DNA from 3 places in the Sphingopyxis sp. NJF-3 genome. Region 3 is predicted to be linked to each of the others. Evidence: predicted binding sites of a transcription regulator. Region 3 holds the regulator's gene; each other region holds the start of a gene.
The links. Region 3 encodes LexA, which represses DNA repair genes until DNA is damaged. Its sites were predicted from a motif close to GTTCCNCNCTTGTTCT; they were not measured.

Region 1 (4,826 bases), 830 kb from region 3:
CAGGCCCACTCCGATGAGAACGCCGGCCGTTGCAAGCATCAGCCATGGCTGAATCCAGCGCGGCGTCAACTTGAACAATTGCTGCGCGCCGATGACGATCGCCAGATTCAGTGCCCAAACCGCCAGAAAGCGCAGCTTCGGACGCGCTTCGAGCCATAGGGCCGGCCTGGATCGGGCGAGTGGTGTCATGCGTCAGCATCCTCCCGCTCTGGACCCCGGCTTTCGCCGGGGATCACGCGATGGGCGGGCGTCACTGGCACGCCAGGCACTCGTCATAGTCGGTGCTCTCGGCCGAAAGCTCGAATTTCGCGGCCTCGGGGGTGTTGTCGGCCTCGACCCCGCCCGCGAAGCCGGCGCGCTGCACCGATTTCGAGCGGAGATAGTAGAGCGATTTGATCCCGAGCTCCCACGCGCGATAGTGGAGCATGAGCAGGTCCCATTTCTCGACGTCGGCGGGGATGAAGAGGTTCAGCGACGCCGCCTGGTCGATATAGGGGGTGCGGTCGGCGGCGAGTTCGAGCAGCCAGCGCTGGTCGATCTCGAAGCTGGTCTTGAAGCAGTCCTTCTCGTCCTGGGTCAGGAAGTCGAGGTGCTGGACGCTGCCGCCCTTTTCGAGGATCGAGTTCCAGATGCTGTCGCTGTTCTTCGCCTTGTCGACGAGCAGGCTTTCGAGGTGCGGGTTCTTGACCACGAAGCTGCCCGACAGCGTCTTGTGCGTGTAGATGTTCGCCGGGATCGGCTCGATGCACGCGCTGGTGCCGCCGCAGATGATGCTGATCGACGCGGTCGGCGCGATCGCCATCTTGCACGAAAAACGCTCCATCACGCCCTGATCGGCGGCGTCGGGGCAGGGGCCGCGCTCCTTGGCGAGCAGCATCGACGCCTGATCGACCTGGCTGCGGATATGCTTGAAGATGCGGAGGTTCGACGACTTCGCCATCGCGCCCTCGAACGGCAGGCCGCGCGCCTGGAGGAAGCTGTGGAAGCCCATGACGCCGAGGCCGACCGAGCGTTCGCGGCTGGCCGAATATTTGGCGCGCGCCATTTCGGGCGGGGCGCGGTCGATATAGTCCTGGAGGACATTGTCGAGCATGCGCATGACGTCCTCGATGAACGCCTTGTCGCCGTTCCACTCGTCCCAGGTTTCGAGGTTGAGCGACGAGAGGCAGCAGACCGCGGTGCGATCGTTGCCGAGATGGTCGCGGCCCGTCGGCAGCGTGATCTCCGAGCAGAGGTTCGAGGTCGAGACCTTGAGGCCGAGGTCGCGGTGATGCTTGGGCATCATCCGGTTCACCTGATCGATGAAGATGATGTAGGGCTCGCCCGTCGCGAGGCGCGTTTCGACGAGCTTCTGGAACAGGCTGCGCGCGTCGACGGTGCCGCGGACGCTCTGGTCCTTGGGGCTGCGGAGGTTGAATTCGGCGCCGTCGCGGACGGCCTCCATGAACTCGTCGGTCAAAAGGACGCCGTGGTGGAGGTTGAGGGCCTTGCGGTTGAAGTCGCCCGAGGGCTTGCGCACCTCGAGGAACTCCTCGATCTCGGGGTGCGAGATGTCGAGATAGCAGGCGGCCGAGCCGCGGCGGAGCGACCCTTGGCTGATGGCGAGGGTGAGGCTGTCCATCACGCGGACGAAGGGGATGATGCCGCTGGTCTTGCCGTTCAAGCCGACGGGCTCGCCGATGCCGCGCACCGCGCCCCAATAGGTGCCGATGCCGCCGCCGCGCGACGCGAGCCAGACATTCTCGTTCCACGTACCGACGATGCCTTCGAGGCTGTCGTCGACGCTGTTGAGGTAGCAGCTGATCGGCAGCCCGCGGCCGGTGCCGCCGTTCGAGAGCACCGGAGTGGCGGGCATGAACCAGAGCTTCGAGATATAATCATAGAGGCGCTGGGCGTGCGCCTGATCGTCGGCATAGGCCGACGCGACGCGCGCGAAGAGGTCCTGATAGGATTCGCCGGGGAGGAGATAGCGGTCCTGCAGCGTCTCCTTGCCGAAATCGGTGAGCAGCGCGTCGCGGCTCGCGTCGGTCGCGACGTCGAAGCGGCGCGCGTGGACCTTGGGCTCGCCGCCGTCGTTCAGCTTCGCGGACGCCGCCGAATCGCTCTTCGCGTCGCCGGCCGATTCGGCCGCTGCGGGCGCATCGTTCTTCGCCAGTTCCATCGTCGCCACGTCGTTCGTCTCCACCCGATCCGTTTCCCGAAAATCCATCGATCTCGCCCTGTCCTGCACACGCGCCGCGGCGCGCTTTGTTCCTGTCTTGTTCGACTCAGGGGCGAAGCCCCAGCCTAGCATTTAATCGCCCCTTCGGGGGACATATTTTTGGGCGCAAAAGGGGTCTTCCCGTGCCCATATGGGATGGGCGACGGAAATCCGCCACTTCCGGCCAAATACTAATTATTGGGTGCCCCCGTCGGCTGACCCACCATCTATAGTGCCACGTCGGCCCAGCGATGCAAGACGGTAAATGACCGATTGAAGACTCGACTCGTCGATATTTTGATTCGGTTCGTCGCTGGGACAGCACGTCTCGCGGGCGCTACGTCAGGCTTTCCGCGGGGTTGCGGCCGATCGGTGGGTGGGGAGGCGGTGGGGCAAAAAATTTCGGGGCCGGACGGCGCGGCCGGCACCGGAGTCTATCCCACGTGATCCCCGGCGGAGGCCGGGGCCCAGAACGTAACCGCGCAGCGCCGGCCCTCCCACGCCCTGGACCCCGGCCTTCGCCGGGGATCACCAACTGCTGTCATCTGGTGTGCCCGCTCCTTCATCGTCACCCCGGGCTTGATCCGGGGTCCCGCTTGATATCGAAGCCAGCCGATGCCTCAAGAAGCGGGATCCCGGATCAAGTCCGGGATGACGAAGGAAAATAAAGCGACGGTCCGCACCCGCCCCAAAACCCACATCCGCGTTGGTTTGCGCGGCTACGCGATCCAATGAAAAAGGGCCCCAGCGACGCTGGAGCCCTTTTGAAAATCCTGTTCAGGATTCAGGCCGGAAGACCGCCACCACCGGTGCCGCCGCCGCCCAGGAACTTCCAAAACCAACCCATTGCAAATCTCCTGATGCACACTGTCAACCAGGACAGTTAACGCGGCGTATACCTTAAAAAATAAGGTAAAGCGAGTCTTAACCTTAACAGATGCTACCAGATTGGCAGTCAGGCGGTGCGGCTGTGCGGGGATGCCAGGAGGTTATTCGCGAGCTCGGAAAATAGCTGCGGTTTCCCAAGGTGATAACCTTGGCCGACATCGCAGCCGAGCTGTTCGAGCAGCGCCATTGTCGGGGCGTCTTCAATGCCCTCGGCGACCGCGACGGCCCCCAGACGGTGCGCAAGGTCGATCGTCGATTTGACGACTTCGAAGTTTCGCTGCGAATCGCGCATCGTCATCACGAATCGCTTGTCGATCTTGATCTCGTCGGCCTCGATCTCGGTCAGATATTCGAGGTTCGACTGACCGGTGCCATAATCGTCGATCGACAGGCGGATGCCCGTGCGGCGCAATTGCGCGAGCGTCTGGCGCGCCTGGCGGCTGTTCTCGATCTGCGCGGTTTCGGTGATCTCGATCGTCAGCGTCTCGGGCGGCAGGTGGTGCGCCGTCAGCATGACGCGGATCGTCCCGACGAGGTCGCTGTGGTCGAGCAGCGTCGCCGACAGGTTGACCGACATGTTGGCGGGAAGCCCGCGCGCCCGGAGGTTGGCGGCCGAGCGGATCGCCTGATCCATCACGAACAGGGTGAGGCGGTAGATGTCCTGACTCTTTTCGGCCTGGACGATGAATTCGTCGGGCGGGATCGGGCCGCGCGTCGGGTGCGTCCAGCGCGCGAGCGCCTCGATCCCGACGAGCCGGCGCGTCGCGATCTCATACTGCGGCTGGAAGGCGACCCAGATGTCGCCGCCCGCGAGCGCGTCCTCGAGCTGCGAGTGGAAGGAGAGCTGCCAGCCGGCGTCTTCCTTCTGGCGCGGCGTATATTTGGTCCACAGCGCGCGGGTGCGGATCGACTTTTCGGCGGCGACGAGCGCGGCGGCGAGCCGCTGCGCGTTCGAGCCCTCGAACTCGTCGTTGACCCCGAAGGCGATGGCGACGTCGATGCGTAGATCGCCGATGGTCAGCGGCGCATTGAACAGCGCGGCGAGCCCGGCGAGATGCCCCTCGATCTGGCTGTGCTGATAATAGGGGACGAGCCAGGCGAAGCTGCCGTCGAGATCGTGGTGGAGCTGGGTGCCGTGGCAGGCGAGCGTCAGGCGGCGCGCGACCTGATCGACGAGCTGCTGGCTGCCCTCGCCGGGCAGGAAGGCGGCGAGATCCTCGAAATTGACGAGCTTCGCCGCGACGACGGTGGCGCTGCCGAAGGGCGCCTGGCTGCGCAGCGCCTCGAAATTGGGGAGACCCGAGACCGGATTCTCGCGCTGCGCCGAAAAGCGGCGGCGTTTGCGCGAGACGTTGGCGCTGACCGCGGCAATGAAGAAGAGTGCAGCGCCGACCGAGGAAGTCATGAGCGAGCCCATCAGCACCACCTTGCAGGCAACGAGCAACGCCGCCGTGCCGAGGGCAATCCATGTGAAGCGTCCCTGCAAGGGCGTCAACAGCGCGAACAGCATCGCTCCCGCTGCAATCAGCATAGCGGGCATCCAGCCGATATTGACCGGGTTGCCGCGCTTCAGCGCTTCGGCGCCGATCAGGTGGATGAAGGCGCCGGGCACCTGATTGTGCCCCGGCAGATAATGCTGGTCGGGCAGGGTCGAAGCGGTGGCGCCGAAGATGACGTCCTTGCCGGCGAGTTCCCTCGCCCCGACCTTGCCTTCCACAACATCGAGCGCGCTATATTC
Region 2 (4,826 bases), 1.7 Mb from region 3:
TGCGGATATTCATAGCGCAGGTCGTCGAGGCGGAAGCAGATTCGCGCCAGCAGCTTCGCGCTTTCCTCGACCGCCTTGGGATAGCCATCGAACAACCGCTTCATCTCCTCGGGGGATTTCAGATGCCGTTCGCCATTGGCACGCAGCAGCCGGCCCGCTTTCTGAACGGTTACCCCCTCGCGGATGCAGGTGATGATGTCGTGGAGCGGGCGCTGCGCGGCGGAGGCATAGAGCGCATCGTTGGTCGCGAGCAGCGGAACGCCGGTCGCCGCCGACAGGCGCAGGCGTTCGGCCAGCCGCCGCGCGTCGCTTCCGGTCCGCGGCATGGTTGCCGCCAGCCACACCGATTTCGGCCGCACCCGCTTGAGCGTGCGGAGCAGCGCCGCGTCGCCGTCCATCGCGATCAGCAACAGATCGCCCGAATGCGCGAGCAGGTCGTCGAGGGTCAGGATGCAGTCGCCCTTCTGCGCGCGCCGATTGCCGGTCGAGAGCAGGCGCGTCAGCCGCCCCCAGCCGTGGCGGCTGACCGGATAGGCGACGATGTCGGGGGTGCCGTCGGCGAAGGCGAGCCGTGCTCCAACCACCAGCCGGAAGCCCTCCACCAGCTTGGGCTTCTTGACCTGCAGATCTTTTAGAAAAGCCCACGCCCGCACCACCCCCGCGACGCTGTTGCGGTCGGCGATGCCGATGCCGCCGAGGCCCAGCGCCATCGCCTCCGCCACCATCGCGGCGGGGTGCGAGGCGCCGCGGAGTAAGCTGTAGTTGGTCGCGGCGACCAGTTCGGCGAAGGCGGGGGGCAGGGCGGGGGTCTCGCTCATGCGAACAGCCCGTGGATATACCAGCGCGGATCGGGCTTCTCCTCGTAGAGTCCGTGGCGGAACAGCCAGTAGCGGCGGCCCTGGACATCCTCGACGCGGTAATAGTCGCGCGTCAGCCCCTTGTTGTCGCGCCGCCGCCACCATTCGGCGGCGATGCGTTCGGGGCCTTCATAGCGGCGCACCGCGTGAAGCGCGCGGCGCCAGCGAAAACGCTGCGGCGAGCCGTCGGGCACCTCGGCGATCACCTCGATCGGCTGCGGCGGATCGAAGAGCCAGAAGGGGCGCAGCGGCGGCTCGCCGGGGTCGGGCGCGGGCCAGGGCTGCGGCGACGGCGCGTCGATCGCGGGGAGTTCGAGCTGCGCCTGTTCGGGAATATGCGTGTCGGCGGGGCGGTATCGGCGCACCCGTCCGCGCCCGAGCCGCGTCGCGAGCCGGTCTGCGAGTTCGTCCATCGCCGGCGCGCGCGCCGCGCCGCCTTCGAGCCTCAGCTGGCTCGCGCCCAACGCTTCGAGCCGCGGCACGGCGAGGCGGATCATGTCGAAGCCGAAACCGGGGTCGATCGGATCGCGCAGCACGTCGATCCGCTCGGCGAAAAGGCGCATGACCAGCGCGGCGTCGCGCGTCGGGGCGCCGGTCTCGACCGCGATCGTGCGCGCCAGCCCGTCGCTGCGGAAGAAGGTGGCGCGGAAATCGCGCCCGCCCTTGCCGCGCCCGGCAAGGGTCTCGATCGCTTCACCCGCGAGTTCGGCGAGCACCCCCATCGCGTGCGGCGTGCTCGCGACGGGCTCGGCGAAGCGGCGCTCGGCGGCGACGGGCGGCGGCGTCAGGCGCGGTGCGAGCGGGCTCGGCGCGTCGCCGAGCAGGCGGCGCAGCGCCTCTGCGGCCTCGGCGCCGAAGCGCGCGGCGAGGCTCGCCATCGGCCTGCTCGCGAGGTCGCCGATCGTCCGGAGCCCCGCGCGGGCGAGCGCGCGCGTCGCCTCGGCATCGAGTTCGAGCGCCGCGACCGGCAGGCGGCGGATCGCCGCCGCCTCGTCGGGGGCGGGCGGTGCCGGATAGCGCGCGAGTGCGCGCGCCGCGTCGGCGGTGGGGCCGAGCGCCGGGCGCACGGTCATGCCCGTCCGCTCGAGCCGCGCCTCGACGTCGGCGGCCAGCGCCGCCTCGCCGCCGAACAGATGGGCGGCGCCGGCGATATCGAGGATCAGCCCGTCGGGCGGGTCGAGCGCGACGAGTGGCGTATAGCGCGCGCAGCCCTGCGCGAGCCGGTTGAGCCAGTCGCGGTCGAGCGCCGGATCGTGCGGCACGACGCGCAGACCCAGCACCTGCGCGCGCGCGTCGGCGAGCGCCATGCCGGGGGCGAGGCCGAGCGTCGCGGCGCGCGTATCGACGGCCGCGAGACGCAGCGCGCCGCGCAGCTTTTCGGCAAAGACGAGCGGGGCGTCAGGCGGCCTAGGCGCCGCGCGACTCCAGCGCTCGGCGGGGAGCCAGGGGAAGAACAGCGCCAGATAGCGCCGCGTCGCGGAAGGCTTGATCGTCACGGTTCCACTCCAGCCGCCAGCGCGCGCCCGCGGGGCCAGCGCGCCAGCGCAGCAATTCGAGATCGAAGGCGGGCGCGCCCGGCGCGTTCGCCTCCAGTTCGCGCGAGGGCGCCGCCGCGATGCGCCAGCGCGTCTCGGCGATGCTCGGCACGGGCTCGGCCCCCAGGCGCAGCAGCAGCAGCACCGTCCCGGCATCGCGCGCGCCGAGCGCGAGCCGCCGCCCCGCGGTCAGATCGAGCGCGGGCAGGCGTCCTCGGCTTTCGACGACCACCGCCGTCGACCCGGGGCAGCGCAGCGCGTCATTCGCGGCGGCGAGCAGCGCCCTGGCATCCCCCGTCTCGACGAGCAGCAGCCGGTCGGGATCGCCGCCGAGCTCGGCGATGCCCGGCGCATAGAGATGCCCGCTCTGCCGCCCGGCGTCGGCGGTGCGCAGCCACAGCAGCGGCGCCGTGCCCCCGCCGCGCAAGGCGAGCAGCGCGACAAAGGCGGCGGCGCTCGCGGCGTCGAGCGAATCGGCGAACATCTCGTGCACCCGCCCCACCGCGAGCCCGCCGCCGAGCGCGGCGTCGAACCCTGCATGCCCGCTCGCCAGCCAGCCGTCGGCGCGCGCGCCGGGCGGTCCGCCGGAAGCGGCGATCCGGGCGACGCGGCGGCGCAGCCCGGCGAGAGGGGAAGACGACTCGCGCATAGCATGTTCTCTATATGTTCTATTAGCGCGCGAGTCCGGTCGCTTGTCAAGCGACGGCGATCATGGGTGCGAGAGCGGGGGTAAAATGAGTTCGCACAAAGACACGAAGCCACAAAGAAGGGGGATTCGCGGCGCAGCCGTAACCCTTCCAAGACAGCGTCTCGATACAGGGCTGCGAATGAATGGCGCCTAACGGCGCGATACAAGCCTCTTTGTGGCTTCGTGTCTTTGTGCGAAACAAAAATCCGTCGCTCGCACCCCGGCGCAAACGCCCAATCAGCACACTAAGGCTGTTCCGCCCCCGCTCCGCTATCACCCCCAAGCGCGCGGAACAGCGCGATTCGGGTCTGCGCGAGCAGAAGCTGGGTCGCGATCTCGCTGCGCCGCGCGGTGTAGAGGCTGCGCTGCGCGTCGAGGCTGGCGAGGAAGCTGTCGACCCCGCCCTTGTAGCGCGCGTCGGTCAGCGTCGCGGTGTCGGCCGCCGCCGCGCTGTTCGCCGCCGCGGCGCGCACCCGCTCGGCGATCGTGCCCTGCACCGCAAGCGCGTCGGCGACCTCGCGGAACGCGGTCTGGATCGCGCCTTCATAGCTCGAAAGCGCCGCGTCGCGCTGCGCCTCGGTCACCGCGACCCCGGCGCGGCGTCCCCCGAAATCGAAGATCGACGCGCTCGCCTCGCCCCCCGCCGACCAGGCGAAAGCGCCGCCGTCGAACAGGCCCGAAAGCGCGTCGCTCGCGAAGCCGAGCAGCCCGGTCAGCGAGATGGTGGGGAACAGCCGCGCGCGCGCGACGCCGATGTCGGCATTGGCGGCGCGGAGCTGATATTCGGCCTCGATCACGTCGGGGCGGCGCAGCAGGATCTGGGAACTCACCCCGGCGGGCAGCGCGACGATTGCGTCCGTGGCTTCGGCCAGGCTTGCGGGCAGCAGCGTGCGGTCGACGTCGCCGCCGACGAGCAGGCGAATGAGATTCTCGTCCTGCGCGAGCGCGCTCGTCTGCGCCGCGATCGAATCCTCTGCGGTCGCGAGAATCTGCTCGGCCTGGCGGAGGTCGGTGCGCGGGGCGATGCCGCCGTCGAGCCGCGCCCTGGTGAGCCGCACATTCTCGCGCGCATTGGCCGCGGTGTCGCGCGCGATCGCCAGCAGGTCGCGATCGGCGCCATAACTGGCCCAGGCGTCGGCGAGATCGGCGATCAGCGCGAGCCGCACCGTGCGCGCCGCCGCCTCGGTCGCGAGCGCGCGGTTGCGCTCGGCCTCGGTTGCGTTGGCGAGGCGCCCGAACAGGTCGAGCTCGAAGCCGGTGACCCCGCCCTGCAGCGAGAAATCGGCGCTGGCGCCGTTTGAGCCGTTCCCGCTGCCGCCGCGATCCGAATAGCCCGCTCCGGCGGTGATGCCGATCGCCGGCAATTGCGCCGATCGCGTCACCCGCACCTGCGCGCGCGCCGCGGCGACATTGGCAAAAGCGGTGCGCAGGTCGCGGTTGTTCGCGAGCGCCTGCTCGATCAGCGACTGCAATCGCGGGTCGGTGAAGACCTGCCCATAGGAAAGGGCCGGCAGCGCCGCCTCGCTCTGCAACAGATAGGCGTCGCCGACCGGCCAGCTTTGCGGCACCGGCGGCGGGGGCAGCACTGTCTTCGGCGCGAGCGAGCAGCCCGCGAGCAGCAGCGGCGCGGCGATCAGAGACAGGCGCGCGCGCGTCATGCCGGCATCTCCTGCGCGTCGCCGCGCTTGCCGAAGCGTTCGCGCAGCGCCGCGACCCCGTCGCGCACCCCGCGCCGCACGAGCACGA
Region 3 (4,826 bases):
TTCAGATTCTCGAGCTTCTTGAAGTCGAAGCGCGAGGGCGAGCGGCCGACATGCGCGAGGTCGAACCATTCGACCGCCTGCGCGCGGCTGATGATCTCGTCGTCGCCATGGCCCCAGCCCAGGCGGAGGAGGTAATTGTTCACCGCCTCGGGCAGATAGCCCATCTCGTCGCGATAGGCGTCGACGCCGAGCGCGCCATGACGCTTCGAAAGTTTGGCGCCGTCGGCACCGTGGATCAGCGGGACATGGGCATAGACGGGCTCGCGCCAGTCCATCGACCGGATCAGCGCGAGCTGGCGGAAGGCGTTGTTGAGATGGTCGTCGCCGCGGATGACGTGCGTCACCCCCATGTCGTTGTCGTCGACGACGACGCTCAGCATATAGGTCGGCGTGCCGTCGGAGCGGAGCAGGACGAAATCGTCGAGCTCGGCATTCTGCACCGTCACTTCGCCCTGGACGCGGTCGCGGATCGTCACCGTGCCCTCCTGCGGCGCGCGCAGCCGGACGACGTGCGGTACCGCGGGGTCGCCGTCGTCGCGGTCGCGCCACGGGCTGCGGACACGGAACGGCTGGCGCTTTTCCTGCGCCTCGGCGCGCATCGCGGCGAGTTCGTCCTGGGTCAGATAGCAGCGATAGGCCTCGCCCTTCGCGAGCAGGTCCTGCGCGACCTCGGCATGGCGCCCGGCGCGCGCGAACTGATAGACGGTGTCGCCGTCCCAATCGAGGTCGAGCCACTTCATGCCGTCGAGGATCGCGTCGATCGCCGCGTCGGTCGAGCGCGCACGGTCGGTATCCTCGATCCGCAGCAGGAACTTGCCGCCGTGATGGCGTGCGAACAGCCAGTTGAACAGCGCGGTGCGCGCGCCGCCGATGTGCAGGAAGCCGGTCGGGGAGGGGGCGAAGCGGGTCACCACGGCGGCGCCGGTCGCTTCGGTCGTATCGGTCTGGTTTTCGGTTGCCACCACGAAGTCTTTCACTCACTTTGCCGGTCCCGGCGGGGGCCGGGAACGGGGATCGGGGGTGCCCCTAGCATGGCGACATGGCCGCTTCAAACGCCCATTGGTGCGCGCGGCGCGCGATCGCTGCGCCGGCTGGCCGGTGCGGTCGAGGCGCGGCTCGAGGCCGAGCGCGAGCGGATCGCGCTCTGGCTGCCCGTCGCGCTCGGCGCAGGCATCGCGGGATGGTTCGCCTTGCCGGCGCGCGTGCACTGGATCGGCCTGTTGTTGCTGCTCGCGGGCGGCATGCTGACCGGCCTGCTCGCCGGGTGGCAGCGCCGGGCTGGGCGCATCCTCGTAGTCGGCTGCGGCGTGGCGGCATTGGGCGTGCTGCTCGTCTGGGGCCGCGCGCTGTGGGTCGCCGAGCCCGTGCTCGCCTATCCCGTGACGACGCAATTCTCCGCGCTCGCCGAGAGTGTCGAGCCGCTGCCCGCGCGCGGGCAGACCCGGCTGATTCTGCGCCCGCGCGGCCGCGTCGACCTGCCGCCGCGCGTCCGGGTGACGCTGCGCGGCGCGCAGGGGGCGGGGATCGCGCCGGGCGAATATGTGGGCATCCGTGCGCGGCTGATGCCGCCGCCGGTCGCGAGCCTGCCGGGCGGCTATGATTTCGCCCAGCGCGCCTGGTTCGACCGGATCGGCGCGGTGGGAACCGCGCTCGGCGAGGTGACGCGCGCGCCGGATGCGGGCCGCGCCGGACAACCGCTGCGCGCGCGGCTCAGCGCGCATATCCACGATCGGGTTGCGGGGTCGCCGGGCGGCATCGCGGCGGCGCTGGTCACCGGCGATCGCGGCGCGATCAGCGACGCCGATGCAGAAGCGATGCGCCGCAGCGGCCTCGCGCATCTGCTGTCGATCAGCGGGCTGCACGTCACCGCGGTGGTCGGCTTCGCGATGTTTTTCGCGATGCGGCTGTTCGGGCTGAGCCGCCGGCTGGCGCTCGCGGGTTTCGTGCTGCCGCTCGCGGCGGCGGCGGGGGCGCTCTCGGGGGCCGGCTATACCTGGCTCGCAGGCGCCGAGGTGCCGACACTGCGCTCGTTGATCGCGGCGCTGCTCGTCCTCGCCGCCTTTCTGCTCGGGCGCGAGGCGATTACCCTGCGTCTTGTCGCGGCAGGGGCGCTCATCGTCCTCGTGTGGCGGCCCGAATCGCTCGCGGGGCCGAGCTTTCAATTGAGCTTCGCGGCGGTCACCGCGATCATCGCGCTTCATGAAAGTCGTTGGATGCGCGCCTTTCTCGCGCGCCGCGACGAGGGCCTGCCGCTGCGATGGGCGCGAGGGCTCGCGGGCCTTCTGATCACCGGGTTCGTCGTCGAAGTGGCGCTGGCGCCGATCGCATTGTTCCATTTCCACAAGGCGGGGCTCTACGGCGCGCTCGCCAATGTCGTCGCGATCCCGCTCACGACCTTCATCGTCATGCCCGCCGAGGCGCTGGCGCTGCTGTTCGACGCCGTCGGGCTCGGCGCGCCCTTCTGGTGGGTCGCCGAACAGGCGCTGCGTGGGCTGATCTGGCTCGCGCACCGCGTTGCCGACGCGCCAGGCGCGGTCGCGGCGCTGCCCGTCTTTCCGCGCTGGGGCTTCGCGCTCGCTATTCTCGGCGGGCTATGGATGCTGCTCTGGGCGACGCGCTGGCGATGGGCGGGGGCGGTCCCGCTGCTTGTCGGAGTCGCCGTGCTCGTCGCGCAGCCGCGGCCCGATCTGCTGGTCACCGGCGACGGGCGCCATATCGCCGCGGCGATCCCCGGCGGCGGCTATGCGCTGCTGCGCGACCGCGCGGGCGATTATATCCGCGACACGATGGCCGAAGCGGCGGGAACCGATGCGCCGCTGGCGGCGCTCTCTGATCTCGACCATGTTGAGTGCAACCCCGATTTCTGCCGCTGGCGGCAGGGGCGGGAGAGCGCATCCTACGTCATTCTCGCCGCGCGCGGGCGCGACCGGATCGAAGGCCGCGACATGGCGGCGGCCTGCGCAGTGGCGGACGTCGTGATCAGCGACCGCTGGCTGCCGCGCGAATGCGCCGCGCGCTGGTTGACGGTCGATCGCGACAGCCTCGCGGAAAGCGGCGGGCTGGCACTCTATCTGGACGAGAGGCCCGAAGCCGTCGCCGCGCTACGCGCCGGCGACGAACATCCGTGGCGTCGCCCGCCTCAGGTCAGTGGTAACGACGAAGCAGTCCCGAAAGCCGCCCTTGCACCATGACGCGCGCCGCGTCGTACCGCTGCGGTTCATAGGCGCTGTTCGCGGGATCGAGGCGGATCATGCGGCCTTCGCGGCGGAAATATTTGAGCGTCGCATCCTGCCCGTCGACCAGCGCGACGACGATGTCGCCCTCGCGCGCGGTGTCGGCTTTCTGGATCAGCGCATAGTCGCCGTCGAGGATGCCCGCCTCGATCATCGAGTCGCCCGACACTTCGAGCGCATAATGCTCGCCCGAGCCGAGCAGCGCCGCGGGAACCGAGAGCTGGTTGTGATCCTCGAACGCCTCGATCGGCACGCCCGCGGCGATGCGGCCGTGGAGCGGAACCTCGATGATGTCGTTCGCGGCGATCGGGCGCAGCGCCGGGGCGGGCTTGCGCAGCGGCACCACGACATCGCGATCGTCGCGCACCTTCGCCTTGGCCGCCTCGGGGAGTTTCAGCACCTCCAGCGCGCGGGCACGGTTGGGAAGGCGGCGGAGAAATCCCCTTTCTTCCAAGGCGCTTATCAGGCGGTGTATCCCCGACTTCGATTTGAGGCCGAGCGCTTCCTTCATCTCCTCGAACGACGGCGAAATGCCGCTCGCGTCGAGCCTTTGCTGGATGAAGTGGAGCAGTTCGTGCTGCTTCGCGGTCAACATCACTCGTTCTCCATGCTGCCATTTCCGGACATAAGGGGAACGATAGTGGAACATAGAGGAACTTGTCAAGCGATGGCGATATAATCCGCCGATGCACCCGCCGCGCGCCCCGGTGCGCGGGCCTCGCGGACCAGCAGGGCGTTGGCTGCGACGAGTGGAACGGTCTGGCCGCTGTCCTGCGTCGCGAAGGGCGTCAGGCCGCCCGCATCGAGGTGTGCGCGCAGATAGTCGCGGCGGTCGCCGCCGGCGGCCAGCGGCGCGGCGAGCGGCGCCTGTCGGAGGACGGGCAAGGGATCGCGCGCCCCCGCGAGGTGGCGGACGAGCGGGAGCAGGAACAGCGTCGCCGTGACGAAGGCCGAGGCGGGGTTGCCGGGAAGGCCGAGGAAGGCCGCAGTCCCGATCGTCCCGGCGATCAGCGGCTTGCCGGGGCGCATCGCGACCTTCCAGAAATCGACCGTGCCCCCCGCGTCGGCGAGCGCGTCCTGAACATGGTCGTGGTCGCCGACCGAGGCGCCGCCGATGGTGACGATGACGTCGTGACGTCGCGCCAACTCCCTGAGAATATCGGCAATAACCGCGCGGTCGTCGCGGGCGTGGAGCGGCAGGCCGACCGCGGCGGCCTCGCCGCCGAGCATCGCGGCGAGCATCGCGCCGTTGCTGTCGGGGATCTGCCCGATGCCGAGCGGATGGCCCGGCGCGACGAGTTCGTCGCCAGTGCTGAGGATCGCGACGCGCGGGCGGCGATGCACCGGCGCCGCCGGGGCGCCGGCCATGATCGCCGCGGCGATCGCGCCGGGGGTGAGGCGCGTGCCGGTGGGCAGCAGACGCGCCCCCGCGGCAAAATCGCCGGCGCGGGCGCGGACATGCTTGCCGAGCGATGCAGGGCCGTCGCCGGTGAGCGTCAGCGCCGTGCCTTCGGCGGCGACATCTTCCTGCACCACCACCGTGTCGGCGCCGTCGGGGAGCAGCGCGCCGGTGAAGATGCGCATTGCCTCGCC

Region 1: ACOTSS_RS13270 (ribonucleoside-diphosphate reductase subunit alpha) is a predicted target of LexA. The motif match lies at 2,250-2,265, and genes of this name have one in related genera.
Region 2: ACOTSS_RS17145 (ImuA family protein) is a predicted target of LexA. The motif match lies at 3,047-3,062, and genes of this name have one in related genera.

What each region holds. Positions count from the first base shown of each region.
Region 1 is NZ_CM130726.1:2,741,457-2,746,282, reverse strand. It holds gene ACOTSS_RS13275 (hypothetical protein) at 1-189, opposite strand, end outside; gene ACOTSS_RS13270 (ribonucleoside-diphosphate reductase subunit alpha) at 251-2,209, opposite strand; gene ACOTSS_RS13265 (EAL domain-containing protein) at 3,156-4,826, opposite strand, start outside.
Region 2 is NZ_CM130726.1:3,565,763-3,570,588, reverse strand. It holds gene ACOTSS_RS17155 (error-prone DNA polymerase) at 1-818, opposite strand, end outside; gene ACOTSS_RS17150 (Y-family DNA polymerase) at 815-2,353, opposite strand; gene ACOTSS_RS17145 (ImuA family protein) at 2,265-3,041, opposite strand; gene ACOTSS_RS17140 (efflux transporter outer membrane subunit) at 3,326-4,738, opposite strand; gene ACOTSS_RS17135 (efflux RND transporter permease subunit) at 4,735-4,826, opposite strand, start outside.
Region 3 is NZ_CM130726.1:1,910,228-1,915,053, reverse strand. It holds gene gltX (glutamate--tRNA ligase) at 1-962, opposite strand, end outside; gene ACOTSS_RS09360 (ComEC/Rec2 family competence protein) at 1,032-3,191, shown strand; gene lexA (transcriptional repressor LexA) at 3,145-3,828, opposite strand; gene ACOTSS_RS09350 (molybdopterin molybdotransferase MoeA) at 3,894-4,826, opposite strand, start outside.